Regions from separate parts of the Streptomyces sp. NPDC001890 genome, predicted to be linked through region 2. Evidence: riboswitches for the same ligand, from Rfam matches in the RefSeq annotation. Region 2 holds a riboswitch; each other region holds the start of a gene.
What was found. Region 2 has a riboswitch for cyclic di-AMP ahead of ACFYY1_RS14955 (transglycosylase family protein). Riboswitches for the same ligand answer to the same signal wherever they lie in the genome.

Region 1 (7,788 bases), on a different contig from region 2:
GAGCAGTCCGTCGAAAGGCGGCCGATTGCCCGTTTCCTGAGCCGCCCATGCCCGCCGAAGATTGTCGGCGTCACGTACCGCCGGGTACAGTCGCGGCCACTGCTCCCCCTGGGATCCCCCTGCCGGACTCCAGAGCACAGGTCCTGCTGCCGAGGCGAGAGAGAAGTTGGTGAACGACCAGCACCCCCACGCCGGGTACGCCGGATACGACAGTGATGCGACCGGCAGTTTCGACAGCGACCCGCTCTTCGGTTCGCTCCCCGGCGGCCACGACGGCGCGTACGGCAGCGGCTACGACGCCGGACAGTCCGGGTACAGCGGCCAGTACGACTCCACGCAGTGGGACACGGGCGCACACCCCACCACCTCGTACGACGCCTACACCGCGTACGCCGCGCAGCCCCAGCAGCAGTACGAGGCGGCACCGACGTACGACACCACGGCCACCTGGACGCCCGCGGCCGACTACGGCACGGAATCGGTCACGGCCACCGCGACCGCCACGTTCGCCGGGATCCCGGCACAGGGCGGCGCCCCGGACGCCACAGGCCAGTGGGACACCGGCGGCTGGCAGACGAACAGCCCGTGGGCCACGAGCGAAACGGCTGTCCACGACTCCGGCGCGTACGACGCCACCGCCTGGAACACCGGCGCCACGCCCGAGCACGAACAGCACATCGCGCAACCCTCACAAACCGCAGAAACCGCACAGGTGTCCTACGAGGCGCAGTCGGCACACACGGCACATGAGGCGCTCGGAACCCACGAGACCTACACCGCCCCGGGGTCCTACGACCTCTACGACCCGTACGCGCCCTACGCCTCCGCTGCCGCGGACACCACGACCGGTGCGGACGGCGCGGCTGACGCGGACGGCATCGGAGCGGACGACGTGCCGGCGGACGATGTCCATGACGCGGCCACCATCAGCGTCGCGGCCATCTCTGACGTCGCGGAGGCCGCGCCCGGACCACGCCGCTCCGTCGGCCGCTCCGCAACCCGCGGCGGCGGCGCCGGCCGCAGCAGGCGACGTTCCCCCGCGAAGCGATCCGCGCTCCTCACCGTCGCCATCCCCTCCGCCTGCGTGATGAGCGTGGCCGGAATCGCCGCGGCCTCGGTCGGCGGGCTGGGCGGCGAGGAGAAGAAGGACGACAACACCACGATGGCGGCGGCCGACCCCGGCTCCGTCAAGCCGGTCGCCGCCAACAACAAGCTGGACACCCAGCTCGCCAACCTCAGCGCCGACGCGGAGAACTTCGCCGACCGCGCCAGCCGCACCCAGGAGCGCATCGACCTGCGGGAGCGGCAGGCCGCCGAGAAGAAGAAGCGCGAGGAAGAGGCCGCGCGCAAGGAGGCCCTGCGCCCCAAGTTCGTCATGCCGGTCAAGGATCACGGCCTCAGCGCGTACTTCGGGCAGGCAGGCGTCAACTGGATGTCCGTGCACACGGGCATCGACTTCCCCGTCATGCAGGGCACACCCGTGATGGCCGCGACGGACGGCACCGTGCGCACCCAGCTGAACAGCGCCTACGGGAACATGGCCATCGTCACCGCGGCCGACGGGACCGAGACCTGGTACTGCCACCTCAGCGCCACCAAGATCCGCTCGGGCCCGGTCAAGGCCGGTGACGTCATCGCGTACTCGGGCGACACCGGGAACTCCACCGGCCCGCACCTGCACTTCGAGGTGCGCCCCGGTGGCGGAGCGGCAGTGGACCCGCTGCCCTGGCTCCGCAGCCACGGCGTCAACCCGACCTGAGACCCAGGCCCCAAGACCTGAGAGCTGAGAGCTGAGCCGGCGGGCGGGGCAACGACCCCCGCCCGCCGGCCGGCTCCGCCTACAGCTTCTCGACCGGCGCGTACCGCAGCAGCAGTTTCTTCGGACGCTCGTCGCCGAAGTCGACCGTGGCCTTCGCCTGGTCACCGATGCCCTCGACCGCCGTGACCGTGCCGAGCCCGAACTGGTCGTGCGTGACCCGGTCCCCGACGGCCAGCGTGACCGTCGGCTTGTCGGAGGTACGCCGGGTCGCGAAGCCCGAGGGCCCGGAGCGCGAACGCGACGAGGACAGCGACGAGGTGATCCCCGACGTCGGTCCGGCCGGTGCCGCCATCGGCCCGGTCCGCTTCCACTCCAGGTGCTGGTCCGGGATCTCCTCCAGGAACCGCGACGGCGGGTTGTACGAGGGCTGCCCCCACGCGCTGCGCATGGCGGCCCGGGTCAGGTAGAGCCGCTCGCGGGCCCGGGTGATGCCGACGTAGGCGAGGCGCCGCTCCTCCTCCAGCTCCTTCACCTGCCCCAGCGCCCGCATGTGCGGGAAGACGCCGTCCTCCATGCCGGTCAGGAAGACGACCGGGAATTCGAGGCCCTTCGCGGTGTGCAGCGTCATCAGCGTGATGACGCCGGAGCCGTCCTCGTCCTCGTCGGGGATCTGGTCGGAGTCGGCGACGAGCGCGACCTTCTCCAGAAACTCGGCGAGCGTGCCCGTGCCGGGGGCCGTACCCGCTGCCGCGTCCGCGCCCTCCTCGCCGGCCGCTCCGCGCTCCTGCTCGAATTCGAGGGCCACGGCGGCCAGTTCCTGGAGGTTCTCGATCCGGGTCTCGTCCTGCGGGTCGGTGGACGCCTGGAGCTCGGCGAGATAACCCGTGCGCTCCAGCACGGCCTCCAGGACCACCGCGGGGCCCGCGCCCGACTCGACGATCGTGCGCAGCTCCTCCATCAGCGTGTTGAACCGCTTGACGGCGTTGGCCGACCGGGCCGCCATGCCGTACGCCTCGTCGACCCGGCGCAGCGCCTGCGGGAAGGTGATCTTCTCGCGCATCGACAGCGCGTCGATCATGGCCTCGGCGCGCTCGCCGATGCCGCGCTTGGGCACGTTGAGGATGCGGCGCAGCGGGACGGTGTCCTCCGGATTGGCGAGGACGCGCAGGTAGGCCAGGATGTCCCGGACCTCCTTGCGCTCGTAGAAGCGCACGCCGCCGACGACCTTGTAGGGCAGGCCGACGCGGATGAAAATCTCTTCGAAGACGCGGGACTGCGCGTTCGTACGGTAGAAGATCGCGACGTCACCGGCCTTGGCGTCGCCCGCGTCGGTGAGCCGGTCGATCTCGTCGGCGACGAACTGCGCCTCGTCGTGCTCGGTGTCGGCGACGTAGCCGGTGATCCGGGCGCCCGTGCCGGCCTTGGTCCAGAGGTTCTTGGGGCGGCGGCTCTCGTTGCGCTCGATGACCGCGTTGGCGGCGGACAGGATCGTCTGCGTGGAGCGGTAGTTCTGCTCCAGGAGGATCGTCGTCGCGTTCGGGTAGTCCTCCTCGAACTGGAGGATGTTGCGGATGGTCGCGCCGCGGAAGGCGTAGATCGACTGGTCCGCGTCACCCACGACGCACAGCTCGGCCGGGGCGTCGCCCTCGCCCGCCGGGCCGACCAGCTCGCGTACGAGGGTGTACTGGGCGTGGTTGGTGTCCTGGTACTCGTCGACCAGGACGTGCCGGAAGCGGCGGCGGTAGTGCTCGGCGACGTCGGGGAACGCCTGGAGCAGGTGGACCGTCGTCATGATGATGTCGTCGAAGTCCAGCGCGTTGGCCTCGCGCAGCCGGGACTGGTACATCGCGTAGGCCTGGGCGAGGGTCTTCTCGAAGCCGTCCGCGGCCTGGCCGGCGAAGGTCTCCTCGTCGATCAGCTCGTTCTTCAGGTTGGAGACCTTGGCGGTGAACGACTTCGGCGGGAAGCGCTTGGGGTCCAGGTCGAGATCGCGGCAGACCAGGGCCATCAGCCGCTTGGAGTCGGCGGCGTCGTAGATCGAGAACGACGACGTGAATCCGAGCCGCTTCGACTCGCGGCGCAGGATGCGTACGCACGCGCTGTGGAAGGTCATGACCCACATCGCGTTGGCGCGCGGCCCGACGAGCTGCTCGACGCGCTCCTTCATCTCGCCGGCGGCCTTGTTGGTGAAGGTGATCGCCAGGATCTGGCCGGGGTGCACCCCGCGCTCCGCGAGGAGGTGGGCGATCCGGTGGGTCAGCACCCGGGTCTTGCCCGAGCCGGCCCCGGCGACGATGAGCAGCGGGGAGCCCGCGTGGACGACGGCGGCGCGCTGCTCGGTGTTCAGCCCGTCGAGGAGCGCCGCCGAGTCGATGACGGGGCGGTGCGCGCCGTCGCGGTAGTAGGCGTCCCTGGGCGGCGGGGGCCCGTCGAACACGCCCGCGAAGAGGTCCTCCGGCACCGCTTCGGGTGCGGAGTCCTCGGGGGGCGGCGGGGGCTCTTCCTCCGAGTGCTGGAGGCCGGCCAGGAAGCTGTCGTCAAAGAGGCTGCTCATCGCTTGTCGAGTCTAGGCCGCCCCACCGACACCCGGAGGCCGCATGACCAACCGCACACAGCACGGCGGACACACAGCGGGATCGGCCACCCACTCCACGTGAGGAATTCCGGGCCTCCGCCGCCCGTCGCGGCGAGGTCACGAAAATGTATCGGGCATATCGAACATCAACCTTCCCAGCGGCACCATGGGTTGGCTAGCGTGCTCGACCGGGCGGCCCGTACCCCCTTGAGGCGAACCACGCCGAGCGGGCGCCTGCGCCGAATCCGGACTGCCTCACGGGAGTTCGGAACCGGGGACCCATACGCAGCACCGGGGTGAATCGGTCCTTATCCCCCACTCGGACCGTAGGGCAGCCTTCCGTTCCGCCCGAACCCGACAGCTAACCCGGTAGGCGGTCCACGGAAGGAGATGCCGACCTTGGCATCCCATCGCAAGCCGCGCACCCGGGTGCGCACCACCGCACCGGCCGTCGGTCTCACCACGGCGGCCCTGGCGTCCGTGACCCTGCTCTCCACGCAGAGCGCGATGGCCGCGCCCGACCCGAAGCCCAGCGTCGAGGACGTCCAGAAGCAGGTCGACGACCTCTACCGGCAGGCGGGCACCGCGACCCAGCGGTACAACCAGGCGAAGGAAGCCTCCGCCACCCAGCACGCCAAGGTCGACGCCCTGCTGGACGACGTCGCCAAGCGCGCCGACAAGCTGAACGAGGCCCGCAGGACGCTCGGCACCTACGCGGCCGCGCAGTACCGCAACGGTTCCATAGCGCCGAGCGCCACGTTCTTCCTGGCCGACGACCCGCAGTCGTACTTCGACCAGAGCCAGCTGATGGACCGGATGACCAGCCGGCAGCAGAAGGCGATCACGGACTTCCGTGCGGAGCAGGCCAAGGCGTCGAAGAAGCGCGCCGAGGCGGTGCGGAGCCTGGAGACGCTGACGACGACGCAGGCCACGCTGCGCACCAGCAAGCAGGACGTCCAGACGAAGCTGGGCGAGGCGCGCACGCTGCTGTCGAAGCTGACCGCCGAGGAGAAGGCGCGGCTCGCGGAGATCGAGCGCAAGAAGGAGGCGGAGGCCGAGCGCAAGGCCCAGGAGCTGGCGAAGCAGCAGGCCGCCGCGAAGGCCGAGGCGGACCGCAAGGCCGAGGAGGCGGCGAAGGAGGCGGGGAGCGGCAGCGGTACGGGGACGGGCACCGGATCCGGAACCGGCTCGGACAGCGGCGCCACCACCAAGGCGGAGCAGGTCCTCGCCTTCGCCAGGGCCCAGATCGGCAAACCGTACGTCTGGGGCGCGACGGGCCCGTCGTCGTACGACTGCTCCGGGCTCACCCAGGCCGCGTGGAAGGCGGCGGGGGTCGACATCCCGCGCACCACGTGGGACCAGGTCGAGATCGGCACCCGGGTCGCCACGGCCGACCTGCGGCCGGGGGACCTCGTCTTCTTCTACGACGACATCAGCCACGTCGGCATCTACAAGGGCGATGGGATGATGATCCACGCGCCGAAGCCCGGGGCGAACGTGCGCGAGGAGTCGATCTACTACATGCCGATCTACGGCAGCGTGCGGCCCGCGTAGCGGGCCCGAGCACGCCGCGCCGCCCCGGTGCCCGGGGCGGCGCGGTGCGGTACGGCGGGATCAGACCCAGAGGGTGGCGATGAAGATGTTGAGGAGCGTCAGCCCGCCCACCGCCGCGAAGGCGCCCTTGTCGACCTTCTCCTCGTCCCGCTTGATGTAGACGAGCGCGAGGATGACGATCAGGACCAGCATCTTGACGCCGATCTTGATGTTGTTGACGTGGTTGCCGTCGGCCTCGTTGAGCCCGACCAGTGCGACACCGGTGACCAGCATGGTCAGAGCGCCGTGCAGCATCGCCGGGACGAACCGGGCCGTGCCCGCGCCCATCGCCTTCATCTGGGTCAGGAAACCGCCCAGCAGGGAGGCGATGCCGATGATGTGCAGGGCGACGAAGACATGAATGAGTACGTCCATGAGGCCGCAGCCTAGCCCCGGCCATATCACCACTCGGCAGGCAGGTGCGCCTTCCTCGTCACTTCACTCGCGTCTGCACCAATTGCCTGACTCTGGTGCAATTTTTCCGATCACTCGGCGACAACGCCGCGCCAAATTCGGACAATAAGCGTCATTACGACTCCTGCCCGTGCCCCGGGTTTAGCGTCGCTGACCAGACGACCGGATCACCCCCGCTCCGTACGCGGACGGTGCACCGGTCGCCCCGCCGAGAGTTGTGGCGGGCCCGCCGGTATCCCCCGGCGGGCAGTCGTCAGGAAGGACGCACGCCCTCGTGGCAGCGCATCGAAAACCCAAGCAGCGCCTGTACACCGGCCCTGCTGCCCGCACCGCGGCGACCCTCGTCCTCACCGGGGCCGCCACCGCCGCCGCCCTGCCCGGCCCGGCCCACGCCGAGCCGCAGCGCACCCCCGCCCAGGTCAAGGCCGAGGTGGACCGGCTGTACCACGACGCGGAGGTCGCCACCGAGCAGTACAACGGCGCGAAGGAGAAGGCCATCGCCGCCGAGCACTCCCTCGACACCCTGCGCGACGAGGCCGCCCGCAGGACCGAGCGCCTCAACGCCTCCCGCGACGCACTGGGTTCGTTCGCCGCGGCGCAGTACCGCGCCGCCGGCCTCTCCCCGTCCGTGCAGCTGGCGCTCTCCTCCGACCCCGACCAGTACCTGGAGCGGGCGTCGTACGTGGACCGCATGGGCGACCGCCAGGCCGTCGCGCTCGCCAAGGTCCGGCGGCAGGTCGCCCAGATCGCCACGCTGCGCTCGCAGGCCGAGGGGGAGCTGGCCGCGCTCACCTCCCGCCGGGCCGAGCTCAAGAAGCACAAGGCGACGATCACCACCAAGCTGGCCGAGGCACAGCGGCTGCTCGACCGGCTCACCCCGCCCGAGCGCACCGCCTACGAGAACGCCGGCACCGGGCCGGCCGACGGCACCCGCCCGGCCGACCGCGCCGGCCGCGCCGCGGCGCGCGGCCCCGTCCGGGCGCCGAACGCCCGCGCCGCCGAGGCCGTCGCGTTCGCGTACGGGGCGCTCGGCAAGCCCTACGTCTGGGGTGCCACCGGCCCCTCCTCGTTCGACTGCTCCGGGCTCACCCAGGCCGCCTGGCGCTCCGCCGGCGTCTCGCTCCCCCGGACCACGTACACCCAGATCAACGCCGGGCGGCGCGTCTCGCGCTCCGAACTCGCGCCGGGCGACCTGGTGTTCTTCTACTCCGGCATCAGCCACGTCGGGCTGTACATCGGCAACGGACAGATGATCCACGCCCCGCGCACCGGGTCACCGGTCCGGATCGCGCCGATCGACCAGATGCCCTTCGCCGGGGCCACCCGGGTGGCATAGGCTCCCGTCTCCGACGGCGGGCCCACCCGCCGTCGCCCATCCGGCCGGAGGACCACCCCACATGCCCATGGACGCCGAGGTCCAGAACCACGCCCGTACGCTCGCCCAACG
Region 2 (7,788 bases):
TCCTCGATGCGCAGCAGCTGGTTGTACTTGGCGACACGGTCCGAGCGGGCCGGGGCGCCGGTCTTGATCTGGCCGCAGTTCACCGCGACCGCGAGGTCGGCGATGGTGACGTCCTCGGTCTCGCCGGAGCGGTGGGACATCATGCACTTGAAGCCGTTGCGCTGGGCCAGCTCGACGGCGTCCAGGGTCTCGGTCAGCGAGCCGATCTGGTTGACCTTGACGAGCAGGGCGTTGGCGGAGCCCTCCTCGATGCCGCGGGCCAGGCGCTCCGGGTTGGTGACGAAGAGGTCGTCGCCGACGATCTGCACCTTGGCGCCGAGCTTGTCGGTGATGACCTTCCAGCCGGCCCAGTCGTCCTCGTACAGCGGGTCCTCGATGGAGACCAGCGGGTACGCGGAGACGAGCTCCTCGTAGTACTCGGTCATCTCGGCGGCCGAGCGGGCCTTGCCCTCGAACTCGTACTTGCCGTCCTTGTAGAACTCGGACGCGGCGACGTCGAGCGCGAGCGCGATGTCCTTGCCCGGTGCGTAGCCGGCTTCCTTGATGGCCTCGATGATGAGGTCGAGGGCGGCGCGGTTCGACTCCAGGTTCGGCGCGAAGCCGCCCTCGTCGCCGAGACCGGTCGACAGGCCCTTGGTCTTCAGGACCTTCTTCAGCGTGTGGTAGACCTCGGCACCCCAGCGCAGCGCCTCGGAGAAGGACTCCGCGCCGATCGGCGCGATCATGAACTCCTGGATGTCCACGTTGGAGTCGGCGTGCGAACCGCCGTTGAGGATGTTCATCATCGGAACGGGCAGCAGGTGCGCGTTCGGGCCGCCGAGGTAGCGGAAGAGCGGCAGGTCCGAGGCCTCGGACGCGGCGTGGGCGACGGCCAGCGAGACGCCGAGGATGGCGTTGGCGCCGAGCGAGCCCTTGTTCTCGGTGGCGTCCAGGTCGAACATCGCCTGGTCGATCAGGCGCTGCTCGGTGGCGTCGTAGCCGACGAGCTCCGGGCCGATCTGCTCGATCACGGCGAGGACGGCCTTCTCGACGCCCTTGCCCTGGTAGCGGTTGGGGTCACCGTCGCGAAGCTCAATGGCCTCGAACGCACCGGTGGAGGCGCCGGACGGAACGGCAGCACGGCCCGTGCTGCCGTCGTCGAGGCCGACCTCTACCTCGACCGTGGGGTTTCCGCGGGAGTCGAGGATTTCCCGGGCTACGACGACGTCGATGGACGGCACGAGGCATCTCCTTCTGGGATATGACGCTGGTTGTGCAGGGTCGCTTTGGCCTTGCGCCAAGAGCCTAACCGGCCCGGCCCGGTCAGTCGGCCGACCGCCCGGCCCCTGGGACGAAAAAGGACCCGAGAGCACAGATTCCCGGACAAACAGTCAGATATTTACTGGTCAGTAACTACAACAGTTGAACGGTCCGGCGCTCTCCCGTGCACGAACGGCAGCACCCCGGCCGGGCGCATACGGGGGAATGCGCGCCGGGCCGGGGTGGTACTCGGGGAGGAGCGAGCCGCGACTACTTCGTCAGGTGAAGCTGCTGACCCGGGTAGATCAGGTCGGCGTTCTTGACGATGTCCTTGTTCAGCTCGAACAGCTTCTGCCAGCCGCCCTTGACCTTGTGGTCGGCGGCGATCTTGCTCAGCGAGTCGCCGGAGACGACCTTGTACTCGCCGTCGCCCTTCTTGACCTTCTCGCCGGTCGGCGTGGTGACGGTCTTCTTCGACTCGGCCTGCGGGGCGGTGGTGCGGTCCGAGCGGGAGGCGGCGGGGGCCTCGGTGCGCTCGGCCGGCTTCGGCGCGGCCTGCTGCTTCGGGGCGGCCGGGGCGCTCTGCTGCTCGGAGGCGCCGGAGCTCGCGGTGGAGTTGGAGGAGGAGTTCGAGGAGCCGGTGTCGACGCCCGGGTCGACGCCGTCGTTGGTCAGGTTGCCGGCACCGGCACAGCCCCAGGCACCGGGGCCCTGCATGTCGAGGAGCCGCTCGGCGGTGGCGATCTGCTGGGCCTTGGTGGCCAGGTCGGCGCGGGGAGCGTACTGCGTACCGCCGGCGGCGGCCCAGCTGGACTGCGAGAACTGCAGACCGCCGTAGTAGCCGTTGCCGGTGTTGATGGACCAGTTGCCACCGGACTCGCACTGGGCGACGGCGTCCCAGGTGGCGACGGAGGCGGCGGAGGCGCCGGTCGCGCCCATCAGGGGCACGGCGACTGCGGCACCGGCGACACCGGCGAGCGTGGCGATGCGGACGGCCTTGGACGGGCGGCGGTGCTTGCCCTTGCTGGAAAGCAGCATGGAACTTCTCCTCACCGACGCCTACGAGGTGAGCTGTCGGGTTCGGGCCAAGTGAGTTGCCCGGTCGCACGTCCTAGCACGCGACTTCACCCCAAGCCGGTCCTGATGCGTCTTTCGACGATCGGGCCCGGCGCTTACCTGGGTCCCCCGCTCCTGCCTACGGCGCTTTACGCGTCTGTTCCCTTCGACCGACGGCAGGATTCGGCGTGACGGTCGACGGGGCCCGCGGTGCGAGCGGTTCCGACCGTAAACATACGCAACCCCCACTTTCAAAGATGGACACATCGGACAATCAGCCCTTACTTGCATCTGAAGAACTGTTGTTTCCGCAGGTGGGGCACGATGCGGAAGGGGTCCCCGGACGCGACACGCCAGTTGACGCAAAGAGACCCATGTCTCACTTACGCATAAGCGGACATAGGTCCCTGAACTAGCCCAGTTTTAGGGGCGCTTTTAGTCGATTATCAGACTTCCCTCACTTGGCCTTCACATCGAGATCGAGGCTCTGGCCAGCGAGGATGAGGTCCGGGTCGGCGCCGACGGCGGCCTTGTTGGCCTCGTAGAGCGCGGGCCAGCCGCCGGGAACCTTCTGTGCGTCAGCAATCGACCAGAGGTTGTCGCCGGCGCGGACGGTGTACGTGCCGTCGGCGGCCGGGTCGGGCGTGTCGCGCGCGTCCTTGCCGCCGCGCGAGGCGTGACGGCCCGACTCGCGGCCGTCGGCGTCCGCGGTGCCGCCCTTCTCGGCGGCCGGCGCGCCGCGGTGCTTGCCGCCCTGGCCGCCGGCCGCGTCGGGCGAGGCGGGCGCCTCGGGGGACGGGGTGGTCGAGGCCGAGGGCTTCGGGGACGACTTGGTCTTCCCCGACGGCTTGCCGGACCCCTCCGAGCCGTCCGCGCCGTCGACGGCGTCCGAGCCGTCCGTACCGTCCGAGGCACTCCCGGACGGCGTGGCGTCGCCGGACGGGTCCGCCGACGCGTCGTCAGCCGGCTTCCCGTTCCCGGCCGGGTCCTCGGCGGGCACCGAGCCCGGGTCCACCCCCGGCAGCGTCCCGTCCACGGCCAGGCCGGAGATGACCGCGCAGCTGGGCCAGGCGCGCGGGCCCCGGTCGTCCAGCACCTTCTCGGCCACCTCTATCTGCTGCGCGCGGCTGGCGAGGTCGGCGCGCTCCGCGTACGACTCACCGCCGTACGCCTTCCAGGTCTCCTGCGAGAACTGGAGGCCGCCGTAGTAGCCGTTCTGGAAGTCGGCGCTCCATGCGCCGCCGCTCTCGCACTCGGCCACCCGGTCCCAGGTCGTGGCGTCGGCCGCGTGGGCACCGGACGCGCCGAGCAGCGGGATGGCGATGGCCGATCCGGTCACGCCCGCGGCGACGACGATGGCGGGTGCCTGACGGGGGCGACGGTGTTTGCCGTTCGCGGAGCCCATGGGGTTGCCTTCCGGGTAGCTGACGTGTGACTGGTGAGTCGAACGGTGAACCTAGCCGGGTTCGAACGGGAGTCACAAGTCGATGCAGCACAGATCACGTGAAAGTCACAGAGTTGACGGTGTGTCACTTTCAGCGTGGGCGGACCCCGGGGTGAACTCCACGGGAAGCGTGCGGAGTCCGCGCATGATGAGCCCGCCGCGCCACCGCAAATCGGTAGGTTCCACCGCAAGCCGCAGGTCCGGAAGGCGGTTCAGGAGCGTGGCGAGCGCGGTCTGTCCCTCCAGTCGGGCGAGCGGCGCGCCCAGGCAGTAGTGGATGCCGTGCCCGTATCCGAGGTGCTGATTGTCACGCCGGGCGAGGTCGAGCGTGTCGGGGTCCTCGAAGCGCTCCGGGTCGCGGTCGGCCGCGGCGAGCACCACGAGTACCGGGTCCCCGGCCGCGATGTCCTGTCCGCCGAGCGTCAGCGGTTCGGTGGCGAACCGCCAGGTGGCCAGTTCCACCGGGCCGTCGTACCGCAGCAGCTCCTCGATGCCGGTCTCCAGCAGCCCGCTCTCCCCCGCGTCGAGGGAGAGCTGGAGCCGTTCGCGCTGCGCGGGATTGCGCAGCAGGGCGTAGACCCCGTTGCCGATGAGATTGACCGTGGTCTCGAATCCGGCGAAGAGCAGGATGAAGGCCATGGCCGCGGCCTCGTTCTCGGTGAGGTGCTCGCCGTGGTCGCTGGCCCGGATCAGCCCGGAGATCAGATCGTCCCCGGGGTTCTCCCGCTTGCGGTGGATCAGCTCGGCGAGGTAGCCGCGCATCTTCTTCACCGACCTGGCCACCCCGCCGCGCGGGCCGCCGCCGTGGCGGATCATCATGCCCGCCCAGTCCCGGAAGTCGTCCTGGTCCTCGCGCGGGACACCGAGCAGGTCGCAGATCGCGTAGATGGGGAGCGGGAAGGCGAAGTCGTGGATGAGGTCCGCCTTCCCCTCCGCGATGAAGCGGTCGATGAGGCGGTCCGTCAGTTCCTGTACGCGCGGTGCGAACTCGGCGACCCGGCGCGGGGTGAACGCCTTGGACACGAGGCGGCGCAGCCGGGTGTGGTCCGGCGGGTCGATGTTCAGCAGATGCGTCATCAGCTCCGCCTTGCGCTCGCCCGGGATGCCCGTCTTCCCCTTGGCGTGCGCCGGCTCGGCGTGGTGCGCCGGGTTCTTGGAGAGCCGGGTGTCGGCGAGCGCCTGCCGCGCGTCCGCGTACCTGGTCACGAGCCACGCCTCGACGCCGCTGGGCAGCGCGGTCCGGTGCACGGGGCTGTGCTCGCGCAGCCAGGCGTAGGCCGGGTACGGGTCGGTGGCGAACTCCCAGGTGAAGAGTTCGGGGCCGCCGTCCGCCCCACCGGCGGGGCAGGCGGCGGACGCATCGGAGGGACTGTCGGCGGGCTGATCCGCGGGGCTGTCGGCGGGGCTGTGGTTCACCCCCCGACGTTATCCGCCGCCCCTGGTGGTCGTCCCCCGCCCTCCGGCGTCACTCGTGGCCCTCCGCCGGCGGTTCCCGTTGCCCGGCGCTACGCGTGGCCCTCCGCCGCCCTGATGGCGTCCCGGTAGGCGCGGCCCGCGGCCCGCAGGGCGGCCTCGGGGTCGATGCCGTCCCGCTCGGCGCGTACGGCGAGGGCGAGGAGCTCGTAGCCGATGCCGTCGCCGGTGGGGAGCGGCACGTCGAGCTTCGCGGTACGGACCCGGCCGGCCAGCTTCGCGGCCAGCGCCAGGCCGGGCTGGCCGAGCGGGACGCCGTCGGTGACCGAGTCGCGCTGCTTCTCGATGGCCTTGGTGCGCAGCCAGTGCGCGTGGACGTCCTCCGGGGTCTCGGCGCTCTCGTCGCCGAAGACGTGCGGGTGGCGGTGGATCAGCTTCTCGACGAGGGTCGCGGCCACGTCGTCGACGGAGAACGGCTCCTGCTCGTCCTCCTCGGCGATCCTGGCGTGGAAGACGACCTGGAGGAGCACGTCGCCGAGTTCCTCGCGCAGTTCGTCGCGGTCGCCGTCCTCGATCGCCTCGACGAGCTCGTACGCCTCCTCGATGGCGTACTTGGCGAGGCCCTTGTGCGTCTTCTGCGAGGTCCACGGGCATTCGGCCCTGATCCGGTCCATGACCTGGACCAGATCGAGGAGCCGGGCGCCCGGCAGGTCGTACGAACCGGGCAGCAGCTCCAGGTCCGGCATCCGCACCCGGCCCGAACCGGCGAGCCGGGCGAGCCCGTCGGTCAGCGGCTGGTCGCCCTCGCCGCCCGCGAGGACGACGACCGACCGGCCGCCCGCACAGGAGTCGACGAGCTCCTGCGCGGTGGGCGCGGCATGCTCGACGGTGACGCCCGCCTCGCGCAGATACGGCAGCTGCGGGTGGTCCGGCTCGGCGCAGAGCACCCGGTCGGCGGCGTGCAGTGCCTGCCAGGCGGGCCAGGACAGCAGTCCGGGCGCGACGCGGTGGCTGGCGGTGAGCAGAACGATACGGCCGGGGTCTTCAGCATTCACCGTTCGAATCTACTCCGGTCGCTCCCGCCGCCCCTTCCGCGGCCGGTCAGGCCCCGGCCTCGGCGCCCGCACCGGCCGGCTTGGTGACCGGGTTGAGCCAGGGGGCCTTGTAGTCGGCGAGCTGGGTCTGCTTGTCGTCCCAGGTGCCGTAGCGCGGATTGACGTCGACCCGCAGGGCCTTCGACGCCTTGCCGAGCGCCTCGCCGACGGCCTGCTGACCGGCGGGCTGCTGGAGGTCGGCGCCGAGCGCCTGGGCCAGCTTGGTCAGCTGGACCTGCTCGCGCAGCACCGCGTCGATCTGGCCGGGGGCGACCCAGCTCTGCTGGAGCATCGCCGTCCGCAGCCGCTCCTCCCCGCCGGACTGGGCGGCCGCCGCCTTGCGCATCTGCTGGATCTCGCTGCGGCTGACGGTCACGCCCGCGTCCTGTGCGGCCCGGTCCAGGACCCGGTCGAAGATCATGCCGTGCAGCTTGGCCCGGCCGAGCTGCCCGGACTTGTCGATGAGCTGGGAGGCGTCCTTCGAATCGCGCTGCGCCTCGCGTACGGCGGCCACCTGGCTCTGCAGCGTGGAGACCTCGATCCGGTCCCCGCCGACGACGGCCGCGGCACCCGGGTGGGCCTCGCTGCCACAGGCGGTCAGGAGTGGGGCGCCGGCGAGCAGGGCGGCGGAGACGGTGAGCGCGGTGCGACGGCGGCGGTGCAAAGGAACCTCCCGGGGAGAGTTTGTGCATCAGTGCACAAGACCTTGCGGTGATCGATGTTAGGCAGTGGACACGGCTGGGGCCACCGATTCGACCAACGATTCGGGAGGAGTTGGGGATGTGGGCCCGGCCGGGACGGCTCAGGGCAGGCGTTCGGCCGCCGGCACCGGGGTGTCCGGCCGCAGCATGATCGTGCGCGAGACGACGAAGGTGATCGGGATGGCCGCCACGGCCGCGACCAACGGCGCGTACCGGCTGCTGAACCCGGCGAGGTCGACCAGCAGATAGACACCGCCGGTCGTGATGACGAAGTTGGCGGCATTGGTGAGCGGGAAGAGCAGGAACTTCCGCCAGGTGGGCCGGGTCCGGTAGGTGAACCAGGAGTTCAGGAGGAAGGAGCCGGTCATGCTCAGCGCGAAGGCGATCACATGGGCGGCGATGTAGGGCAGCCACATCAGCAGGACGAGATAGCAGCCGTAGTACGTGCCGGTGTTCACCACTCCCACGAGGGAGAATCGAGCCATCTGCGCGGTGACCGTCATCGGCGTACGAACTCCTGGGGTTCCCGTATCTGTTGTGTCTGCGGCGCCGGTCGCGGTGCCTCGGTGTTGGTGGCCTTCACCAGGAAGTGCGGGCGTCGCTTCACCTCGTAGTAGATGCGGCCGACGTACTCGCCGACCACCCCGACCATCACCATCTGGACCCCGGCGAGTGCGGTGACCACGACGACGAGCGTGACATAGCCGGGAGTTTCCACTCCCTTCACCAGGGCGACGCCGACGATCCACGCAGCATAGGCGAAGGCCACCGAAAGCAGCAGCATGCCGAGGTAGAGCGCGGCGCGCAGCGGTTTGTTGTTGAAGGAGAGCAGACCGTCGAG
Region 3 (7,788 bases), on a different contig from region 2:
ACCTGCTGCCGCGCCTGACCGGGCTTCCCGGCAGCGGCGCCGAGGGACTGGACACGTACGCGGCGCAGGTCGCCGCCGTACAGAACAGAGCAAGGAACCACCGTGCAACCGCCATCGCCTGACACCGCCCCCGCGTACGCCGGAGCCCCGGACATGAGCGGGATCGTGGGCAGCCACGATCTGCTGCTCGTCACTCTCGACACGCTGCGCTACGACGTGGCGGTGGAGCTCGCCGCCGAAGGACGCATTCCGCATCTGGCGCGTCATCTGCCAGGCGGTGTCTGGGAGAAGCGGCATGCGCCCGGCAGCTTCACCTACGCCTCCCACCAGGCGATCTTCGCGGGATTCCTGCCGACGCCGGCCGGCCCCGGACCGCACCCCCGGCTGTTCGCGGCACGTTTCGCGGGCAGCGAGTCCACCGCCTCGGGCACCTTCGTCTTCGACACGCCGGATCTGCTCTCCGGCCTCGCCGAGGAGGGCTACCGCACGGTGTGCATCGGCGGCGTCGGCTTCTTCAACCGGCAGCCGCCGCTCGGTTCCGTACTGCCGGACATGTTCCAGGAGAGCCACTGGGAGCCGGAGTTCGGCGTGGCGTCGCCCACCTCCTTCGAGGCCCAGGTGACCCGTGCCGAGCAGGTCGTCGCCGGGCTCCCGGCGGAGCAGCGGCTGTTCCTCTTCGTCAATGTGTCCGCCCTGCACCAGCCCAACTGGTTCCACCGGCCGGGGGCCACCCGCGAGGCGGGCGATTCCCGCGCCACCCACGCCGCCGCCCTGGAGTACGTCGACGCCCACATCGGCAGGCTCTTCGCCGCCGCGAGCAGCCGCCGCCGCTGTTTCGCCATCGTCTGCTCGGACCACGGCACGGCGTACGGGGACGACGGCTACACCGGGCACCGGCTCGGCCACGAGTCCGTCTGGACCGTTCCGTACGCGCACTTCTTCCTGGAACCGGGGGCCACCGCACCATGAGCCGCACCACGACCGCCGCGCCGGCCGTCCGGCCGTACCAGAGCTATGTGTACGCCTACCCGCACAAGACCGCCTACCGGCCGCTCGTCGGCCGGCCGGGGCTGCGCGAGCTGTGGGCCGCCGAGCGCAAGGACGCGCTCTCGCTCTATCTGCACATCCCGTTCTGCGAGGTCCGCTGCGGCTTCTGCAACCTGTTCACCCGGATCGGTGCTCCCGACGAGCTGACGACCCGGTACCTCGACGCGCTGGACCGGCAGGCGAGCGCGGTCCGGGACGCGCTGGGCGACGACGGTCCGGTGCGGTTCGCCGCCGCGGCGTTCGGCGGGGGAACGCCCACGTTCCTGACCGCGGCGGAGCTGGAGCGGCTCTGCGACATCGCGGAGAAGCGGATGGGCGCCGATCTGCGGTCCGTTCCGCTCTCGGTCGAGACGTCGCCGTCGACCGCGACGGCCGACCGGCTGGCCGTCCTCGCCGACCGCGGCACGACCAGGATCAGCATCGGGGTGCAGAGCTTCGTCGAGGCCGAGGCGCGGGCCGCCGTACGCCCGCAGCGCCGGGCCGAGGTGGAAGCGGCGCTGGACCGGATACGTGACGCCCGCATCCCGGTCCTCAACATCGACCTGATCTACGGCATCGACGGGCAGACCGAGGAGAGCTGGCGCGCCTCGCTGGACGCGGCGCTCGGCTGGCGGCCGGAGGAGCTGTACCTCTACCCGCTGTACGTGCGCCCCCTGACCGGACTGGGACGGCTCGGTGCCGGCGGCGAGGCCGCGGCGGACGCGGCCTGGGACGAGCAGCGGCTGCGGCTGTACCGCGCGGGCCGGGACCACCTCCTGGCCCATGGCTACGAGCAGGTGTCGATGCGGATGTTCCGCCGCGCCGACGCCCCGCGGACCGACGGGCCCGACGACTACGCCTGCCAGACCGACGGCATGATCGGCCTGGGGTGCGGCGCCCGTTCGTACACCACGCAGCTGCACTACTCCTTCGACTACGCGGTGGAGATGCGGGAGGTGCGGGCGATCATCGACGGCTACGCCGCCACCGAGGACTTCTCGCGCGCGGAGGTCGGGCGGTACGTCGACGGCGACGAGGCACGTCGGCGCCACCTGCTTCAGTCGGTGCTCCAGGCCGAGGGGCTGCCACTGGCCGACTACCGGGAGCGGTTCGGCACCTCGCCGGCCGACGACTTCCCGGCCGAGCTGGCCCGGTTCGAGGCGCGCGGCTGGCTCGACGCGTCGGCCGGGGCGTCCGGACGGCTGCGGCTCTCCCCCGAGGGCCTGGCCCACTCCGACGCGCTGGGACCGGAACTCTTCTCCCCCGGGGTACGCGCCGCGATGGCCGCGTACGAACTGAAGTGAGCACGCCGATGGACCTGACGATCCTCTACCGCGGGCCGCTCTCCTCGTGCGACTACGACTGTCCGTACTGCCCGTTCGCCAAGCGGCGCGACAGCCGGGAGCAGCTGCGCGCCGACCGGGCCGCGCTGGAGCGGTTCACGGCGTGGGCCGCGGCGCAGACCGGTGACCGGATCTCGGTCCTGTTCACGCCGTGGGGCGAGGGCCTGGTCCGTTCCTGGTACCGCCGTGCCCTGGTCGAGCTGGCGCAGCTGCCGCACATCCGCCGGGTCGCGATCCAGACCAACATCAGCAGCCGTACGGGGTGGCTGGCCGAGGCCGGCGCGGCGGGCCGCGAGAAGATCGCGCTGTGGTGCACGTACCACCCGGGGCAGACGCCGTACGAGCGGTTCCTCACCAAGTGCCGGGAGCTGTCCGCGCTCGGCATCCGGCACAGCGTCGGTGTGGTCGGGCTCGACGACCATCTCGACGAGGCGCGGCGGCTGCGCGCCGCGCTGCCGGACGAGGTCTATCTCTGGGTGAACGCGGCGGAGGGACACACCTACACGGACGAGGAGGCGGACCGCTGGACGGCCATCGACCCGCTCTTCGGATACAGCCGGCATCCGCACCGGTCGGCCGGGCTGCCCTGCCGGACCGGTGAGTCGGTCATCTCGGTGGACGGTGACGGCACTGTGCGCCGCTGTCATTTCGTACCGGCGGAGCTGGGCAATCTCTACGACGGGAGCTACCGGCGGGCGCTCGGTCCGCGCGCCTGTCCGCTGGCGGTCTGCGACTGCCACATCGGGTACGTGCACCTGGAGACGCTTCCGCTGTACGACGTCTTCGCGGGCGGTGTGCTGGAGCGGATCCCGGCGGCTGTGCTGCCGTCGCTCGCCGGACCGGCCTGAGGTTTCAGGCGGGTCGGGCGAGCGACGGCGCCACGGCCCCGGAGACCGTCAGAGCGGCAGGAGGTCGGGGCGCTTCGCTTCGACGTGGTCGCCGGAGGACTCGCCGCGCAGCCGCCGGCCGATCCATGGAACCAGGTACTCGCGCGCCCAGTGGATGTCGTCGCGCCGTACTTCGAGGGTGCCGCGCTGTGCCTGCGGGGGCCATTCCTGGTCGGGGTCGGCCGGTACGTCGATGCCGAGGACCTGGGCGGCGCGCAGCGCGACCCTGGTGTGTCCTTCGGGCGACAGGTGGAGCCGGTCGTCGTCCCAGGCGCGCCGGTCCTGGACGGACCGCAGCGACCACAGGTCCAGGACCGGGCAGTCGTAGCGGTCGGCGATGGCCCGCACATGGGCGGTGTAGGTGGCGATCTTGCCGCGCAGATGGCGCAGCACGGGAACGCCACGGGTGTCGAAGCCGGTGGTGACCATGACCGTGCCGACCGCCCCGGTCAGCTCGGCCACCGCGCGCTCGAAGCGCTCGGCCACGTCGTCGGGGTCGGTGCCCGGCCGGATGATGTCGTTGCCGCCCGCGCAGAAGCTCACCAGGTCGGGTGCGAGCTCCTTGGCGCGCGGCACCTGCTCCTCGACGATCTGGTCGAGGAGGCGTCCGCGTACGGCGAGATTGGCATACCTGAAATTCCCGTGCGCGGAACCTTCCGTTCCCGTCGCCGCGTCGGGGTCCGGGAGCTGGTCCGCGAGAAGTACCGCGAACCGGTCCGCCCAGCCGACGAAGGTCCCGTCCGGGCCGGGGTCGCCGACTCCCTCGGTGAAGCTGTCGCCAATCGCCGCGTACGACCCGATGACGCCCTGTCGATTGTTGACGCCACGTTGGTTTTTTCTCGAATCGTCTGCCACAAACGCTTATCCTGCACCGCCGAATGTGACCTACGCGACCGTAATAAAGGGTTGACGGGTGGTGAGATAGACCACCCGGTCAGTTTTTGGTAAAGGGGGAATAAGCAGAAGAGGCGGTGCGCCGCCGCGCACCGCCTCTTCCGTGTTGCTCAGGTCATGCTCTGTCGCTCAGCTGCCAGGCCGTTCGGCTCAGACGTAGATGCCGTGCGAGGCCAGGAAGGCGATCGGGTCGATGTCCGAGCCGTACGCCGGGCCCGTGCGGACCTCGAAGTGCAGGTGCGGGCCGGTGGAGTTGCCGGTGGAACCGGAGAGGCCGATCTGCTGGCCCACGGTCACGGTCTGACCCGCCGAGACGGAGAGCGAGGACAGGTGGCCGTACTGCGAGTAGTGGCCGTCGGCGTGCTTGACGACGACCTGGTTGCCGTACGCGCCGCCCCAGCCGGCGGTGACGACGGTTCCGGAGGTGATGGTCTTGACGCTGGTACCGGCGGCGACGGGGAAGTCGATTCCGCTGTGGCTGCCGCTGGACCAGTTGGAGCCGGAGGCGCGGTAGTTGGTGGTGTGGTTGCCGGGGACCGGGTGGACGTAACCGGAGCCGGTGCTCTGGGTGGCGGCCGGGGCGGAGGCCGGGGCCTTGGACTCCGGGGCGGCGGTGGAGGGCTTGGCCGGGGCGGCCTTCTCGACGGTCACCGAGGGCGCCTTCGACGGGAGGGCCGAGGCGGTGCCGGCGCCGGTGGGCGCGGTGTGGCCGGCGGCCTTGGCGCCGAGGGTCAGCTTCATGCCCGGGAAGATCAGACCGGGGTTCTCGCCGACGACCTCGCGGTTGTCCTGGTACAGCTTCTGCCAGCCGCCCTTGATCTGGTGCTCGGCGGCGATCTTCGACAGGTAGTCGCCGGAGACGACGGAGTACGTCGTGGTGGCGGCCTGCTTCTGCGCGGCCGGGGCGGCGTGCGCGACGGCGGCCGACTGCGGCGCGGCGGCCGGGGCGGCCTGGGCGCCGGTGGCACCGAGCAGCGGCAGTGCGACGACGGCGCCGCCGGCGCTCACCGCGGCGACGCCACGGGCGATGGTGCTGATCTTCGGACGACGGTGCTTACCCGATATGGGCATGGCGTGTTTCCTCTCCGGCGCCTGCGAGGTGAGCTGTCGGGTTCGGGCTGGAGATGCCCGGCCGCGCTGAGCGCGACTTCACCCCGAGCCGGCCGGATTTCTCCGGTCGGCGGCTTACCTGGTTCCCCCGCTCCTGCCACGCGATGAGTGGATGTGAATTCCGGACGGCGGCAGGATTAGGCGGTCCGACCGGATTGACGGTGACCGTAAGCGAGTCGGGACGACGAGAACAAGCCACGGGTTCCACACCGGAATCCACGCCCGGGAATTCGGCGCGGAATTCCGGTCACACTCCGTGGATTAAGGATCTTGGCTTTCCGCGCGGCGCACGGAATACCCGACCCTCCCGTCGCCACACACCGTCACGGATATGATCCCGCTCACGAGGCGCCCCCCATGTCCCTTATAAGCAGGCCATGTTCAGGCAAATCCCATCATTACGGACATATGCCGCCCATCATCCCCGGCGGAGCCTCAGCACCCGGGCGTCGAGATCACCCCGGAGTCCGGTGTGCAGCCCCTGGTGCAGCAGTGCCGAACCGTGGTGCACCTCCCCCGTGTCCAGGCAGGTGTACGTCGCCGAGGCGTCGAGCCCGCGCAGCCGCAGGACCGGGGGCCGCTCCCCGTACCGCTGCGCCTCCAGCCACATCAGGACCACGGCGTCGTCCCCGTGGACGTACTGGACCGCGCTCAGCGAGCCGCGCGGCTCACGCAGCCGGTACAGCGCGCCCTGCTGCACGACCGGCCGGATCTCCTTGTAGAGGTCCACCCAGGTCCGCGCCTCCGCCAGCTCCGCCTCGCTCCACCGGGTAAGGTCCCCGCCGACCCCGAGCACACCGGCCATCGCGCTCACGAAACGGAAGCGCAGCGAGCTGACCCTGCCGTTGAGCTGGTCGTTCGGGCTGTCGGTGACCCAGGCGGCCATCACCCGGGCCGGGTGGAGGTGGCCGAAGCCCTCCTGGATGGCGAGACGGTCGAGCGGGTCGGTGTTGTCGGAGGTCCACACCTGGTCCGTACGGGACAGGATCCCCAGGTCGATCCGGCCCCCGCCGCCCGAGCAGGATTCGAAGGCGACCGCGGGATGCGCGGCCCTGAGCCGGTCGATCAGTGCGTACAGGGCGTCCACATGCTCGATCCAGAGCTTCTGCGGGTACTCCTCGCCCGGCCAGCCCGCGTCGGTGAAGCAGCGGTTGAAATCCCATTTCACATAGTCGACGGGAGTTTCGGTGAGCAGTGTGTCCAGCTGTTCCCAGAGATATGCCTGCACATCGGGGCGGGCCAGATTGAGCACCAGCTGGTTGCGGTACTCCGTCCGCGCCCGCCCGGGGAAGTGCTGCACCCAGTCGGGATGCGCGCGATGGAGATCGCTGTCGGCATTGACCATTTCCGGCTCGACCCAGATACCGAACTGCATGCCGAGCCCGTGCACTTCGTCGGCGAGCGGCTTCAGCCCGCCGGGAAAACGGTCCGGATTCGGCGTCCAGTCGCCGAGCCCGGCCCGGTCGCTGGTCCGCTGCCCGAACCACGCGTCGTCCACGACGAACAGCTCGACGCCCATCGCGGCGGCCCGCTCGGCGAGGGCCCGCTGCTGGTCCAGCGAGATGTCGAAGCCCGTCGCCTCCCAGGAGTTGTAGAGCACCGGCCGCAGGTTCTCCGCGTCCGGGATCACATGGGCCAGCTGCCAGGCGTGCCAGGCGCGGCTCGTCCCGCCGAACCCCTGCCCGCTCCACAGACCGGCGAAGACGGGCGTGGTGTACGACTCCCCCGGCGCCAGCCGCAGCAGTCCGGAGTCGTCGTAGCCGGCGCCTCCGGTGATCTGTACGAGCCCGTCGGGCAGCCGCTGCACACAGATCCGCCACGACCCGGACCAGCCGAGCGCGCAGCCGTACACCTCGCCGTTCTCCTCGGTCGCGGCGCCGTCGGCGTCCAGCGCGACCCAGGGCAGGAACTGGTGGCCGGTGTGGCCCCGCCTGCTGGAGATGACGCTCTCGCCATGGATCAGCTCCGCCCGCTCCAGCCGCGATTCCGCCGCCCAGCGCCCGTGCAGCCGGCTCAGCCGCCAGCCGTCACGGGCCGGGAGCGACCACGCGGCCGCGTCGGCGCGCAGCAGTTCCAGCGGCGGGCCGTCCGGTCCGGCGTGGGCGACGGTGGCCCAGCGCTCCACGACGTCGAAGTCGTCCCGCATCCGGTAGTGCAGGGTCAGGGCGAGCCGGTGCACGGAGTCGGTGAAGGCGATCCGCAGCTCGTCCCCGTCCGCCTCGGCGGCACCGAAGGTCCACTCGGTGCCCCGGACCTCGGGGGTACGCACCGAGAGGGCCGGGCGGACGAACCTGGGCCCGCCCTCCACCGGATACTCCTCCCGGCCGTCGAGATGGGACTCGAAGGCCCTGAAGGGCAGCTCCGGGGCGGCGGCCAGCGCCTCCGCCGCCGCGAGGCCGATCCTCGGCCCCCAGTGCAGATGGACCAGCTCGTCCTGATCGGTCAGTCGCAGTGCGTAGCTGCTGCTCGCCCCGGTGAGCAGCCAGGTCCGGCCGGTCTTGCCCGTCTCGATCATCGCATCCCCACAT
Region 4 (7,788 bases), on a different contig from region 2:
CGTGGCGACCGCCGTGATCCCGCCGGTCCACAGCAGGTACTCGGTCTCCTGCTGGGTCAGGATGTACGCCAGCACGGCGATCAGCAGGACCGGGACGGCGGGCCACAGCGGCATGCGCCAGGCCGGCGCCTCGCGGTGCGCGCCACGGCGGCAGAGCAGCGCGGCGACGGCGACCAGCAGGTACATCGCGGTGACGGAGACGCCGGTGACGCCGTACAGGGTGTCGAGGTTGACGAAGCAGAGCGCCGCACCGGGAACGCCGACGACCAGGGTCGCGACCCACGGGGAGCCGAACCGGCCGAGCCGGGACAGGGCGTTGTTGACCGGCTCGGGCCATGCCTTGTCACGGGCGGAGGCGAACAGCACCCGCGAGTTCTGGATGACCATCACGATGCCCGCGTTGATGATCGCGAGGGCGACGCAGAGGCTGACGAAGGTCCCGACGGCCGAGTTGGACCAGGCGGCGACCATGGTGTTGAGGTCGCCCGAGGTCAGTGCCGCCAGGTCGGGGGCGCCCAGCGTGATGGCGATGACCGGGACGAGGATGACGGCCGTGGAGATGGCGAGGGTGGCGAGCACGGTGCGGGCCACGTTGCGCCGCGGGTTCTCCAGCTCCTCCGAGAGGTAGACGGCCGTGGAGAAGCCCTGGGTGATGAAGAGCGCGATGGCGAGCCCGGAGACCACCATCATCGCGGTGACGGTCGAACTCCCGCCGCCCGACGAGGCGACCGAGCCGTGCACCAGTGCCGAGGCACCGCGCTCGGAGTGCGCGAAGCCGAGTACGGCGACGACGGCCGCCGCGATCACTTCGAGGACCAGGAAGATGCCGGTGATCCACGCGTTGGCACGCAGGTCCAGCAGACCGGCGAGGGTGGCGAGCACCATGACGCCGGCACCCGCGACGGAGGCCGGAATGTGCACGAGGGGAGCGAGGTAGTCGGCCGTTCCCATGGCGATGACCGGGGGCACGATCATCACGACCAGCAGCGAGAGCACGAAGACGAGCCACCCGGCGAGCCGCCCCGCCATCGTCGACACCATGGCGTACTCGCCCCCGGCGCTCGGAATGAGCGTGCCCAGTTCCGAGTAGCAGAAGGCGACCGCGATGCAGAGCAGCGAGCCGATGGCGATGGTGAGGGCGGTGTACGTGCCGAGGCTGGAGAACAGGTCCGGTACGACCACGAAGAGGGTCGAGGCGGGCGTCACACAGGAGAGCGTGAGCAGTGTTCCGCCCACGACGCCGATGGAACGCTTGAGCTTCTGTGGAGTGGGGCCGGTCGCTGGTGCGAGCGCCTGGGGAGCGCTGAGCGTTTCGGTCATCGTGCGGTTCCGATCGACAGGTGCGGTGTCTGAGCACGGGAGCGGTATCGCCTCCAGACGAGGACGTGGTGAGTGGTTTCGTCGCTCCCAGCGCGACATGCAATACCGACGTGTTCCGCAGGTCAATAGGCGTTAACCTTCGGAATTCGTCGTCCCGAAGGGCTGATTCGACGATTTGGCGCTAACAACGCGTCAATGCACGGGGATCGGCGGGTGCGGGAACCGCAGCCGGGCCCGGTGGAAAGTTTCCCCCATATCCAGCATCCGGAAGGGCGGGGCGGCCGGACCGGGGCCGGAGTGCGGAGCTCACGGGTCGCGCATCCGCCGCCCTGGTGCCAGCCTGGAGTCATGGCTTGGGCGTCGTGGACGACTTGCGGTGTGTTCTCGGGACGCGGTGGCGTGCTCACGGACGAGGTCGGTGTGCTGTCCGGGGACCTGACGGTTCACACGACCTGGGCGGATGACTCGGCCCAGGTCACCGTGCAGTACAGCGGTGCGATCGACTGGTACACCATGTCGGGCAGTCCGGTGCGGTGCTGTTCGGAGGAGGACAGCCGTCGCCTGCACGACGCGGCGGTGCAGGCGGTCCGGAACGGGGAGGCGGCGACCGTTCCCGTACTGCCCCGCCGGGAACCGCGGCGACAGGCGGCGGAACCCGCCCAGGAGTGACGCGGCCCGGCATCACCCCGGGGCGTCACCGTCACGCCCCCCATGTGAGCCGGGGCCACGAAGGGCCGTGGCGACGAGGCCGGAGATCTCGTCCCTCGGTACTTCCCCGCCGCCCACCAGCCGGTCGAAGACCAGCCCGTCCACACAGGCCAGCAGCGTGAGCGTGCGGCCCTCGGCGTCGGCCACCCCCCGCGCACGCAGGAACGCCCGCACGGCGTCACGGGCCGCGTTCTCCCGCGGCACGAGAATCTCGCGCAGCTCCGGGTGGCGCACGCTCTCGACCGCGCACGCGTAACGGGCGAGCGAGCGCTGCCGCCCCGCTCCGGTCAGCCGCCGCTCGACGAAACCGGCGAGCCCGTCCACCAGTTCACCGGCGTCGCGCATCACCGGCGCCCGCTCGCCGGCCGCCTGGAGTTCCGCCTGGTCGTGCGCGACGAGCCGCCTGACGAGCGCGGTGAGCAGGGCCTGACGGGTGCGGTAGTACGCCGAGGTGGTGCCGGGCGGCAGGCCGGCCGCCCGGTCCACGGCCCGATGGGTCAGGCCCCGCATCCCCTCCTCGGCCAGCACCTGGATGGCGGCATCGGCCAGGACGGTCCGTCGATCTGTGGTCATCACCCCTTTCTACACCTGTAGAGACGACGTAGTACGCTCTTTCTACAGCTGTAGAAGGTCGAGGCAGGGCACGAGAGGGGACCCGGCATGGGCAACGGCGCGGTGGTGGTCGGCGGCGGCATCGGCGGGCTGGCCGCCGCGATCGGGCTGCGGCTCATCGGCTGGGAGGTGACGGTCGTCGAACGCGCCCGCACCCTCGACGACGCGGGCGCGGGCATCTCCCTGCACGCCAACGGCATGCGCGCGCTGGACGCCCTCGGTGTCGGCGCGGCGGTGCGCGCGGCCGCGCGGCCGCAGTACACCGGTGGCACCCGCACCCCGGACGGCCGCCTGCTGGCGCGCATGGACGGTGCGGCACTGGAACGTGAGCTGGGGACCCCGATCATGGGCATCCCCCGGGCCGAGCTGCACCGGTTGCTGCGCGCCGCCCTGCCCCCCGAGTCCCTGGTCATCGGGTCCGAGGTGACGTCCGTCGACCGCTCCGACGCCTCGCGGGTGCGGCTGGCCGCCGGTGACACCCGGCTGGAGGCGGACCTGGTCGTGGCCGCAGACGGGATCAGCAGCCGGTTGCGCGGCCTGCTCTTCCCGGGGCACCCCGGTGCGGCGCACAGCGGGTCGACGGTGCTGCGCGCCATCACGGAGTCACCGGTCGACCTTCGTACCGACTTCGAGCTGACCTGGGGACCGGGGGCCGAGTTCGGTCACATCGCCTTCGCCGACGGCCGGGCCGAGTGGCACGCGGTGCTCAACGCGCCCGCCGGCGTGCGCCACCCGGACCCGCTGGCGGAGGTCCGCCGCCGGTTCGACGGCTGGCACGACCCCATTCCCGCCCTGCTGGCGGCGACCCGGCCCGAGGCCGTCCTGCACCATGACGTCCACGAGCTGGTCGTCCCGCTTCCCTCCTACGTGGCGGGCCGGGTGGCCCTGCTCGGCGATGCCGCGCACGCCATGACCCCGAACCTCGGCCAGGGGGCCTGCCAGGCGCTGGAGGACGCGGCGACACTGGCCGCCGCACTGTCCGGCGCAGCGACCGTCGAGTCGGCACTCGGCCGCTACGACGCGGAGCGCCGGCCCCGCAGCCAGTCGGTCGCACGGGCCGCGCGGCAGGCCGGCCGGATGGGTCAGCAGCTCTCCCACCCGGTGGCCGTCGCGCTGCGCAATACGGCGATGCGTCTCGCGCCGTCCCGTGTCACCGTCCGCGCGGTCCTCCGCCACGCCGACTGGACGCCCCCGGGGCCGGGCTGACCCCGGGGGCGGAGCCCCGGCCGTGCGGCGGTGGTGTCGCGTGCGTCAGTACGCCCCGAAGACGTTGTCGATGGAGCCGTACCTGGCGGCCGCGTAGTTGCACGCGGCCGTGATGTTGGCGACCGGGTCGTAGCTGTCCATCGAGGTCCCGGGCACGTGGTAGGCCCGGAACGTCGGATCGATGATCTGGAGGAGGCCCTTGGACGGCGTCCCGGCGGCGGCGTTCGAGTCCCAGTTGTTGATGGCCCGGGGGTTGCCGGACGACTCGCGCATGATGTTGCGGTGGATGCTGTCGTAGCTGCCCGGGATGTTGTGCTCGGCCATGACGGCCAGCGACTCCTTGATCCAGCCGTCCAGATCGTTGGTGTACGTCGCGGACTGCGCGGCCGGTGCGGCGGCGGACTGCACCGGAGCCGCCGAGGCGGTGTGGGCACCGAGCAGCGGCAGCAGGAGGGCGGCGGCGCCCGTGCCCACGGCTATGAAACCGCGGGTCAGCGGGGTGGACTTGCGACGACGGTACGTACCCGTTGCGGACATGGTGGATTCCTCTCCGTCGCCTGCGAGGTGAGCTGTCGGGTTCAGGCTGGAGATGCCTGGCCGCACACGAGCGCGGCTTCACCCCGAGCCGTTCCGGGTTCCGGACCGGCGGCTTACCTGGGTCCCCCGCTCCTGCCGTACATGAGTGGTCGGATTGCCGGACGGCGGCAGGATTCGGCGTTCCGTCCGGATTGACGGTGACCGTAGGCGAGGAAAGCCGAATGGGACAAGACCCCAATTTCCGAATGCAATTCACCCACAAGATCGATTAACGGGAATTTCGGTAATCCACCTCACACCGCACACCCCACTCCCCTTGTGCGGAACGGGAACCCATTCACGGGGCACGGCTCCCCACGGGCCGAACGTGACTCGCGCCACGAATTCACAAAAGCGGGCATTTCGCCCCGCGATCGCCGAGGCCGGGTGACATTGCCACACCTCCGCCCGGCCGTTACAGTTTTGATGTCCTGTTGTCTCCGATCGAGGTGGACGTTGCGCATCTGAGGTTCGCGAACATCACGCCGTACGGCTTCGCCCGTACGCCCGTCACGCCGTAGCAGTGCTTCGCGCTGCCCGTGACCCCGCGTGGATGCGACCTCGGTGCAGGAGCCGTCCCTCGATCTTCAGGACCGCCGCACCTCCTTCCGCTGCCCGGTCGCCGCGTGGTGCTCGCATACGAAGCCCCCCTTCACTGCGCTTGCGAATGCGAGGAACACCATGGCGACACCCACCACCCCCCACGCCTCCCTCACCTGCTCGGCCCTGGCCTTCCGGTGGCCGGACGGCACCACCGTCTTCGACGGGCTCTCGCTCAGCATCGGCCGGGGGCGCGTCGGGCTCGTCGGCACCAACGGCGCGGGCAAGTCCACCCTGCTGCGGCTGTTCACCGGTCGACTGCGCCCGTCCCAGGGATCGGTGAGCGTCGGCGGTACCCTCGCCCACCTCCCGCAGGACATCACCCTCGACACCACACTGCGGGTGGACCGGGCCCTGGGCATCGCCGAGCGGCGCGACGCGCTGCGCGCCATCGAGACCGGGGACGTCGACGACAAGCACTTCGAGACGATCGGCGACGACTGGGACATCGAGGAACGGGCCCTGGCGACACTGGGATCGCTCGGCCTCGGCGGCATCGAACTGGACCGCACCGTGGGGCAGTTGTCCGGAGGGGAGACCGTTCTGCTCCGGCTGGCCGCACTGCTGCTGGAGCGCCCCGACGTCCTGCTCCTGGACGAACCCACCAACAACCTCGACGCGTTCGCGCGCCGCAGCCTCTACGAAGCCGTCGACTCCTGGCGCTCGGGCGTGCTCGTCGTGGTCAGCCACGACCGGGAACTGCTGGAGCGCGTCGACCGCATCGCCGAGCTGCGCACCGGTTCGGTGAACTGGTACGGCGGCTGCTGGTCGGCGTACGAGGAGGCCGTGGCCGCCGAACAGGAGGCCGCAGGACGGATGTTGCGGGCCGCGGAGGCCGATGTGCGCCGCCAGAAGCGTGAACTGGAGGAGACCCGGGTGAAGCTGGCGCGGCGCCAGAAGAACGGCCGGAAGGCGGAGGCCGAGGGCGGCCTCCCGAAGATCCTGGCGGGCCGCCGGAAGCGAGCGGCGCAGGAGTCGGCGGGCAGGCTTCGCGGCGTCCACGAGGAGCGCCTCAGCGAGGCGCGCGAACGCCGGGAGGAGGCCGCCGACGCGATCCGCGACGACGCCGAGATCCGTGTGAGCCTCCCGCACACGGCGGTGCCCACCGGGCGCACCGTGCTGCGCCTGAGCGAACTGCGCCCCCGGTTCGGCAGGCTGAGCGAGGGCGCCCTCCAGGTGAGCGGACCGGAGCGCGTCGCGCTCGTCGGCCGCAACGGCGCCGGTAAGACGACGCTGCTGCGCACGCTCACCGGTGAGCTGCCCCCGTTGTCCGGCGAGGCCAGGACCTTCGTGCCGGTGCGGTTCCTGCCGCAGCGGCTCGATGTGCTGGACGACGAACTGAGCGTCGCGGCGAACGTGGCCCGGATGGCGCCCGGGGTCACCGACAACCACATCCGCGCCCAGCTCGCGCGCTTCCTCTTCCAGGGCAAGCGCGCGGAACAGCCGGCGGGCACGCTGTCGGGCGGGGAACGCTTCCGTGCCGCCCTCGCGGCGACGATGCTCGCCGCACCGGCCCCGCAGCTGCTGATGCTGGACGAGCCGACCAACAACCTGGACATCGCCAGTGTGCGGCAGCTGACCGGTGCGCTCGACTCCTACGAGGGCGCGCTCCTGATCGCCAGTCACGACCTGGCCTTCCTCGAATCGGTCGGCATCACCAGGTGGCTGCTGGTCGGGGAGGAGCTGCGGGAGACCGACGCGGAGGAGGTGGCGGAACTGCTACGGAGCCCGATCGACTGATGCCGGGGCGATCGGCCCCGTCCGCTTCACAATCGCCGGACGCGCAGCACGCCGGTCAGCATCGGGAGCGTGAACGCGCCGCGGGCGGTCTCGGGCCGGCTTGCGAGGAAGGCGCGGATCCTGCCCAGCAGTGCCTCCCGCTCCTCCTCCGGCATGACGAGCACCCCCGCCCGCGTCCCGATGGTCGCGACGAGGGAGTCGGCGGTGCGGTGCTGCCCGTGCGGGAACTCGGCCTGCTCCGGGGAGCCGAAGCGGGCGGCCCCGCCGGTCCTCGGAAGGTGCATGTCCGCCGTCTCGACGCGCCAGCTGGTGGGCGTGTCCCTCGGGCCGACGGCCGCGCTCCCGCCGATCCGTGCCAGCCCGGCGACCCAGTCGACCCGGTCGTCCATGAGGTTCCACAGGCCGGCCAGGACGCCGCCGGGTGCGAGGACCCTGGCGATCTCGGGTCCGGCGACGGCCATGTCGAACCAGTGCATGGCGTTGCCGGCCAGCACGGCATCGACGGAGGCGTCCGGCAGCGGGATCGACTCGGCGCTGCCCCGCAGGGCACGGACATCCGGCAGCGAACGGCGCAGCTCGGTCAGCATCGCCGGGTCGGGCTCGACCGCGATCACTTCGGCACCCGTCGCGGCCAGGGTGGCGGTGAGTTTGCCGGTTCCGGCGCCGAGGTCGAGCACGCGTGGGCCGGGCGCGGGTTCGAGCGCCCAGCCCACCGCGTCCTGAACGTAGTCCGGGCGGTGCTCGGCGTACGCGACCGCCGCCGCGCCGAACGACGAGGCGTGCAGCAGCTGTTCGTCACGGTTCATTCGGTCACGCTAACCACGCTGTCGGCACTCGGCCACCCCCTGGCCGCAAGTCCGGCGGCGATTCCGGTGGCCGCCGACCGGGCGTCGGTCGGCGGTCGGTCGGCAGTCGGCAGTCGGCGGTCAGCGGTCAGCGGTCAGCGGTCAGCGGTCAGCGGTCAGCGGTCAGCGGTCAGCGGGAAGTGTCCGTACCGGCCGGACCGGGAAAAGGGGTGCGGGCCCC

Region 1: it holds a riboswitch for cyclic di-AMP, as region 2 does, so the genes downstream of both, ACFYY1_RS07455 (NlpC/P60 family protein) here and ACFYY1_RS14955 (transglycosylase family protein) in region 2, are expected to answer to the same signal.
Region 3: it holds a riboswitch for cyclic di-AMP, as region 2 does, so the genes downstream of both, ACFYY1_RS25755 (peptidoglycan DD-metalloendopeptidase family protein) here and ACFYY1_RS14955 (transglycosylase family protein) in region 2, are expected to answer to the same signal.
Region 4: it holds a riboswitch for cyclic di-AMP, as region 2 does, so the genes downstream of both, ACFYY1_RS27565 (transglycosylase SLT domain-containing protein) here and ACFYY1_RS14955 (transglycosylase family protein) in region 2, are expected to answer to the same signal.

Annotation. Positions count from the first base shown of each region.
Region 1 covers NZ_JBIATE010000002.1:285,873-293,660, reverse strand. Annotated here, with positions in the region: gene ACFYY1_RS07465 (M23 family metallopeptidase) at 170-1,759, shown strand; gene pcrA (DNA helicase PcrA) at 1,839-4,313, opposite strand; cyclic di-AMP (ydaO/yuaA leader) riboswitch at 4,562-4,726, shown strand; gene ACFYY1_RS07455 (NlpC/P60 family protein) at 4,734-5,888, shown strand; gene ACFYY1_RS07450 (hypothetical protein) at 5,949-6,302, opposite strand; gene ACFYY1_RS07445 (NlpC/P60 family protein) at 6,616-7,677, shown strand; gene ACFYY1_RS07440 (GNAT family N-acetyltransferase) at 7,739-7,788, shown strand, end outside.
Region 2 covers NZ_JBIATE010000004.1:87,421-95,208, forward strand. Annotated here, with positions in the region: gene eno (phosphopyruvate hydratase) at 1-1,220, opposite strand, end outside; gene ACFYY1_RS14955 (transglycosylase family protein) at 1,510-2,277, opposite strand; cyclic di-AMP (ydaO/yuaA leader) riboswitch at 2,281-2,452, opposite strand; gene ACFYY1_RS14960 (transglycosylase family protein) at 2,753-3,700, opposite strand; gene ACFYY1_RS14965 (cytochrome P450) at 3,806-5,155, opposite strand; gene ACFYY1_RS14970 (nucleoside triphosphate pyrophosphohydrolase) at 5,245-6,207, opposite strand; gene ACFYY1_RS14975 (SurA N-terminal domain-containing protein) at 6,254-6,910, opposite strand; gene ACFYY1_RS14980 (GtrA family protein) at 7,049-7,450, opposite strand; gene ACFYY1_RS14985 (glycosyltransferase family 2 protein) at 7,447-7,788, opposite strand, start outside.
Region 3 covers NZ_JBIATE010000012.1:5,411-13,198, reverse strand. Annotated here, with positions in the region: gene ACFYY1_RS25780 (STM4014 family protein) at 1-122, shown strand, start outside; gene ACFYY1_RS25775 (STM4013/SEN3800 family hydrolase) at 154-969, shown strand; gene ACFYY1_RS25770 (STM4012 family radical SAM protein) at 966-2,330, shown strand; gene ACFYY1_RS25765 (STM4011 family radical SAM protein) at 2,339-3,217, shown strand; gene ACFYY1_RS25760 (SGNH/GDSL hydrolase family protein) at 3,266-4,111, opposite strand; gene ACFYY1_RS25755 (peptidoglycan DD-metalloendopeptidase family protein) at 4,301-5,221, opposite strand; cyclic di-AMP (ydaO/yuaA leader) riboswitch at 5,225-5,381, opposite strand; gene ACFYY1_RS25750 (alpha-galactosidase) at 5,679-7,775, opposite strand.
Region 4 covers NZ_JBIATE010000013.1:189,072-196,859, reverse strand. Annotated here, with positions in the region: gene ACFYY1_RS27585 (APC family permease) at 1-1,320, opposite strand, end outside; gene ACFYY1_RS27580 (hypothetical protein) at 1,669-1,989, shown strand; gene ACFYY1_RS27575 (TetR/AcrR family transcriptional regulator) at 2,002-2,601, opposite strand; gene ACFYY1_RS27570 (FAD-dependent monooxygenase) at 2,689-3,846, shown strand; gene ACFYY1_RS27565 (transglycosylase SLT domain-containing protein) at 3,892-4,383, opposite strand; cyclic di-AMP (ydaO/yuaA leader) riboswitch at 4,388-4,573, opposite strand; gene ACFYY1_RS27560 (ABC-F family ATP-binding cassette domain-containing protein) at 5,104-6,762, shown strand; gene ACFYY1_RS27555 (class I SAM-dependent methyltransferase) at 6,789-7,568, opposite strand.